Regions from separate parts of the Staphylococcus sp. MZ3 genome, predicted to be linked through region 1. Evidence: predicted binding sites of a transcription regulator. Region 1 holds the regulator's gene; the other holds the start of a gene.
The links. The regulator CtsR, encoded in region 1, represses protease genes until heat stress. The targets are predictions, from matches to a motif close to ATGGTCAATAAAGGTCAAACA.
Positions count from the first base shown of each region.

Region 2: clpB (ATP-dependent chaperone ClpB) is a predicted target of CtsR. The motif match lies at 1,734-1,754, and genes of this name have one in related genera.

Region 1 covers NZ_CP076026.1:548,346-551,792, forward strand. The annotation lists gene pdxT (pyridoxal 5'-phosphate synthase glutaminase subunit PdxT) at 1-104, shown strand, start outside; gene KI230_RS02550 (NupC/NupG family nucleoside CNT transporter) at 312-1,526, opposite strand; gene KI230_RS02555 (CtsR family transcriptional regulator) at 1,684-2,145, shown strand; gene KI230_RS02560 (UvrB/UvrC motif-containing protein) at 2,164-2,730, shown strand; gene KI230_RS02565 (protein arginine kinase) at 2,720-3,447, shown strand, end outside.
Region 2 covers NZ_CP076026.1:967,226-970,672, forward strand. The annotation lists gene KI230_RS04720 (acyltransferase family protein) at 1-1,597, shown strand, start outside; gene clpB (ATP-dependent chaperone ClpB) at 1,800-3,447, shown strand, end outside.

The DNA of each region.
Region 1 (3,447 bases):
CTGTCCAGCAAGGTAAATATTTAGGCGTATCATTCCATCCTGAATTAACAGATGACTATAGAGTAACTGATTACTTTATTAATCATATTGTAAAAAAAGCATAGCTTAATGTATGCTAAATCAACGAATTATTGACATTTATAGATTTGTTGAGAAGACAATATCTCCTTCAAACTTAGCTTTGGAGGAGTTGTTTTTTATGTCAAAATTAAAAATGATAAAAAATAAAGATATACATAAGAAAAAACCCCTTCAAAGACACTGAGAATAGTCAAAATTTTGAAGGGGTTAATTCGATGTTGATGTATTTGTTAAATAAAGAATCCAGCGATTGCAGCTGAAATGAAAGATACTAGTGTTGCACCGAATAATAGTTTCAAACCAAAGCGGGCAACTGTATCTCCTTTTTTGTCATTAAGAGATTTAATCGCACCTGAAATAATACCAATAGAGCTAAAGTTAGCAAATGATACTAAGAATACAGATGTAACACCTTTTGCGTGTTCAGATAAATCACTAAGTTTACCAAGTGCTTGCATTGCTACAAATTCGTTAGATAATAGTTTTGTCGCCATAACTGAACCGGCTTGAACTGCATCTTGCCATGGCACACCGACTAAGAATGCAAATGGTGCAAAGACAAAACCAATTAATGTTTGGAAATCCCAAGAAATAGCGCCACCTGAAACTGTACTAAAGATATTGCTTACAATTCCATTTAATAGAGCGATAATAGCAATGTATCCGATTAACATTGCGCCTACAATGACAGCTACTTTAAATCCATCTAAAATATATTCTCCTAGCATTTCGAAGAATGATTGTTGTCTTTCTTCAGTTTCTTCAACTAATAATTTGTCATCTTCTTCATTAACTTTATAAGGGTTAATAATTGAAGCGATGATGAAACCACCAAATAAGTTTAAGACAACAGCCGTTACAACATATTTAGGTTCAATTAAGGTAAAGTATGCACCGATAATTGAAGCAGAAACAGTCGACATTGCTGAAGCTGTTAATGTGTATAAACGTTGCTTAGGTATGTATGGTAATTGTTTTTTAATTGAAATAAATACTTCAGATTGTCCTAAAATTGCTGCAGCAACTGCATTGTATGATTCTAAACGTCCCATACCATTAATTTTAGAAATTAAGAATCCTAAAACATTAATGATTAAAGGTAAAATCTTTGTGTATTGAAGGATACCGATAATCGCTGAAATAAATACGATAGGTAATAATACACTGAAGAAGAATGGTGGTTGCTTAGGATCGATATATTGAATACCACCGAATACAAAGTTAACACCATCTGCTGCTTTTAATAATAAGTAGTTAAAACCGTTTGAAATACCACCAATAACCTTGATTCCCATTGTAGTTTTAAGCAAGATAAATGCAAAGATAAGCTGAATTGCAAGTAAAATTCCTACATATTTCCAGCGAATATTTTTCCTGTCTGAGCTAAATAGAAACGCAAGTGCTAAAAAGAAGATAATTCCGATAATCCCAATTAGAATATGCATATATTTCTCATTCCTTTAGTTTTTTCTACAATCTATCATACAATAAAATGGAAGGGCTAACATCATAAATTTTTGAAAATATAAAAACAAATTAATTGAAAAAGGTCAAAATAGGTCATATAATATAGTCAAAGAAGGTCAAAAAGGGGTGATATACATGCACAATATGTCTGACATCATAGAACAATACATCAAACGTTTATTTGAAGAGTCGAATGAAGATGTCGTTGAAATTCAGAGAGCGAATATCGCACAGCGTTTTGATTGTGTACCATCACAATTAAATTATGTAATCAAAACACGATTCACTAATGAACATGGTTATGAAATCGAAAGTAAACGTGGTGGTGGTGGTTACATCCGAATCACTAAAATTGAAAATAAAGATGCAACAGGTTATATTAATCATTTGCTTCAGCTGATTGGACCTTCTATTTCTCAACAACAAGCTTATTATATTATTGATGGGCTTTTAGATAAAATGTTAATAAATGAACGTGAAGCTAAAATGATTCAAGCAGTTATTGATAGAGAAACGCTATCAATGGATATGGTTTCTAGAGATATTATTAGAGCAAATATTTTAAAACGTTTGTTACCAGTTATAAATTATTACTAAATGAAATGAGGTGTTGAAGTGCTTTGTGAAAATTGTCAACTTAATGAAGCGGAATTAAAAGTTAAAGTTACAAGTAAAAATAAAACAGAAGAAAAAATGGTGTGTCAAACTTGTGCTGAGGGGCACCATCCGTGGAATCAAGCTAATGAACAGCCTGAATATCAAGAACATCAAGATAATTTCGAAGAAGCATTTGTTGTTAAGCAAATTTTACAACATTTAGCTACGAAACATGGCATTAATTTTCAAGAAGTAGCGTTTAAAGAAGAAAAACGTTGCCCATCATGTCATATGACTTTGAAAGATATTGCACATGTTGGTAAATTTGGGTGTGCTAATTGTTATGCAACATTTAAAGATGACATCATTGATATCGTCCGCAGAGTTCAAGGTGGACAATTTGAGCACGTTGGAAAGACACCACATTCTTCACATAAAAAGATAGCTTTAAAGCGAAAAATCGAAGAAAAGAATGAATATTTGAAAAAACTTATTGAAATCCAAGATTTTGAGGAAGCAGCCATTGTTAGAGATGAAATTAAAGCACTAAAAGCTGAGAGTGAGGTGCAACATGATGACGCATAATATTCATGATAATATCAGCCAATGGATGAAAAGTAATGAAGAAACACCAATTGTTATGTCTTCTAGAATTCGGTTAGCGCGTAATTTAGAAAATCATGTGCATCCACTAATGTATGCTACTGAAAATGATGGATTTAGAGTTATAAATGAGGTACAAGATGCCTTGCCAAACTTTGAATTAATGCGTCTTGATCAAATGGATCAACAAAGTAAAATGAAAATGGTTGCAAAGCATTTGATTAGTCCTGAACTAATAAAACAACCAGCAGCCGCAGTATTAGTGAATGACGATGAATCTTTAAGTGTCATGATAAATGAAGAGGACCATATTCGTATTCAAGCTATGGGAACTGACACGACATTACAGGCTTTATATAATCAAGCTTCATCAATTGATGATGAATTAGATCGAAGCCTTGATATAAGTTATGATGAACAACTTGGTTATTTAACTACATGTCCTACCAATATAGGTACTGGTATGAGAGCAAGCGTGATGCTACATTTGCCAGGTCTATCTATTATGAAAAGAATGACACGGATTGCTCAAACCATTAATCGTTTTGGATATACAATCAGAGGTATTTACGGTGAAGGTTCGCAAGTTTATGGACATACTTATCAACTATCCAACCAACTTACACTTGGTAAATCTGAGTTAGAAATCATAGAAACATTAACAGAAGTTGTTAATCAAATCATTCATGAAGAAAAACA
Region 2 (3,447 bases), 420 kb from region 1:
ATTGAAAAGCTTTTGGATACGTCGTTTAAAACGTTTATTACCAGCAGTCATAGTTTTATTAATGGTTGTAGGGACAGCAACCTTATTATTAAAATCAGATAATATCATTAGGGTTAAACATGATATTATTGCTGCGATATTTTATGTATCAAACTGGTGGTATATAGCAAAAGATGTTAATTATTTTGAGCAATTTTCATTTATGCCATTAAAGCATTTATGGTCTTTAGCAATTGAAGAACAGTTTTACATATTTTTCCCAGTTATTTTGGTTACATTATTGTTAACAATTAAAAAGCGATACAAAATAGGATTTATTTTTTGGGGAGTATCAATAATTTCTTTAGGGTTAATGATGTTTATCTACAGTATTAATGGGGATCATTCACGAGTGTATTTTGGTACAGATACTAGATTACAGACATTGTTACTGGGTGTTATTTTAGCTTTTTTATGGCCACCGTTTAAATTGAAAAATGATCCACCTAAAGTTGTAAAATATGTTATTGATAGCATAGGTAGTTTATCATTTATAGTACTTATATTATTATTTTTCATTATTAATGATGAGACGAATTGGATATATGATGGTGGTTTCTATTTAATATCCATATTAACGTTATTTATTATTGCTAGTGTCGTTCATCCATCTACATGGATAGCGAAGATATTTTCAAATCCAGTGTTAGTATTTATCGGGAAAAGGTCTTATAGTTTATATTTATGGCATTTTGCAGTAATTAGTTTCGTACATAGTTACTATGTAGACGGACAGATACCTGTATATGTGTACTTTATAGATATAAGTTTAACAATTATATTTGCAGAGCTATCATATCGCTTTATAGAAACTCCATTTAGAAAAGAAGGTATTAAAGCTTTAAATTGGCGACCTTCTTATATACCACAATTTATAAGAATGGCAATTGTAGTAACCTTGTTAATTCCATTTATGTTGATTTTAGTAGGTGCATTCAATAAATATGGTAAAGACATTATTGGAGAAAAAGCGAATAGCTTTGATACCACAATTGAAGATAATTATTTAATGCGGATAGCACCAATTGATAACATACACATTGATGGCTTAGTAAGTGAGAAGAAAAAGGAATCTTCCGACGTATATAATAATATTAAACCTCTTTTAATCGGTGATTCAGTAATGGTTGATATCGGTGAGTCATTTAAGTCATCAGTTCCTAAGTCTAGAATTGATGGAAAAGTAGGGCGTCAATTGTATCAAACCTTACCTTTAGTTAAAGCGAATTATTCACAATATAAAAAATCATCTGATCAAGTCGTATTAGAATTAGGTACAAATGGCGACTTTACTGTCAAACAGCTCGACGATTTACTTAATCAATTTGGAAAAGCCAAGATTTATTTAGTTAATACACGTGTTCCAAGAATTTATGAGGCAAATGTAAATCGATTATTAGCTGACGCGGCGAAACGAAAGTCCAATGTCACATTAATTGATTGGTATAAGCGATCACAAGGACATAGTGAATATTTTGCACCAGACGGTGTACATTTAGAGTACAAAGGAGTCCTAGCTTTAAAAGATGAAATATTAAAAGCACTTAAAAAGAAATAACATATGTTTAATAAGTCTAGTTAATGTGTAACGTAACATTAGCTAGATTTTTTTATTCAAAAAAATATTTACAAATATTAGGAAATTTAAGTGTAAAAGAGTTGATAAATGATTATATTGGGACTATAATATAATTAAGGTTAAAGAAAGTCAAAGTCAAAAGTGCAACTTGACCAACTCTACAAATTAGAGGTGAAATTATATGGATATAAATAAAATGACATATGCTGTTCAAAGTGCTTTACAACAAGCAGTTGAACTGAGTCAGCAACATAAATTACAAAATATAGAAATTGAGGCAATTTTAAGCGCTGCCTTAAATGAAAGTGAAAGCTTATATAAAAGTATTTTAGAACGAGCAAATATTGAGGTAGATCAATTAAACAAAGCTTATGAAGACAAACTAAACACGTATGCATCTGTAGAAGGTGACAATATACAATATGGTCAATATATTAGCCAACAAGCAAACCAATTGATAACTAAGGCTGAATCATACATGAAAGAATATGAAGATGAATATATTTCAATGGAGCATATTTTACGTTCGGCAATGGACATTGATCAAACAACAAAACATTATATAAATAATAAAGTAGAAGTTATCAAAGAAATTATTAAAAAAGTAAGAGGGGGAAATCACGTGACATCACAAAATCCAGAAGTTAATTACGAAGCATTAGCTAAATATGGCCGCGACTTAGTAGAAGAAGTTAGACAAGGTAAAATGGATCCTGTTATAGGAAGAGATGAAGAAATTCGAAATACGATTCGTATTTTAAGTCGTAAAACTAAAAACAACCCTGTGCTCATTGGTGAACCAGGTGTTGGTAAAACTGCAATTGTTGAAGGATTAGCGCAACGTATAGTTAAGAAAGATGTGCCAGAATCATTATTAGATAAAACTGTTTTTGAGTTAGATTTAAGCGCATTAGTAGCGGGCGCTAAATATCGTGGTGAATTTGAAGAGAGATTAAAAGCAGTCCTAAAAGAAGTTAAAGAGTCTGATGGTAGAATTATATTATTTATTGATGAAATCCATATGCTTGTAGGTGCTGGTAAAACAGATGGTGCCATGGATGCAGGCAACATGCTAAAACCAATGTTAGCACGAGGAGAGTTACATTGTATTGGTGCAACAACTTTAAATGAATATCGAGAATATATTGAAAAAGATTCGGCATTAGAGCGTCGTTTCCAAAAAGTAGCAGTTAGTGAGCCTGATGTTGAAGATACAATTTCAATTTTACGTGGTTTAAAAGAACGATATGAAGTGTATCATGGTGTGCGTATTCAAGATAGAGCCTTAGTTGCTGCCGCTGAATTGTCTGATCGTTACATCACTGATCGTTTTTTACCAGATAAAGCGATTGATTTAGTTGACCAAGCATGTGCAACAATTCGTACGGAAATGGGATCAAATCCAACTGAATTGGATCAAGTTAATAGACGTGTCATGCAATTAGAAATTGAAGAAAGCGCACTTAAAAATGAATCTGACAATGCGAGCAAACAGAGATTACAAGAACTACAAGAAGAGCTTGCCAATGAAAAAGAGAAACAAGCAGCACTTCAATCTCGTGTAGAATCAGAAAAAGAAAAAATAGCAAATTTACAAGAAAAACGTGCGCAACTAGATGAAAGTAGACAAGCGTTGGAAGATGCACAAACAAATAACAATTTAGAAAAAGCTGCTGAACTACAATATGGAACAATTCCTCAATTGGAAAAAGAACTTAGAGAATTAGAGGATAATTTCCAAGATGAGCAAGGTGAAGATACAGATCGAATGATTCGTGAAGTTGTAACAGACGAAGAAATTGGCGATATTGTCAGCCAATGGACAGGCA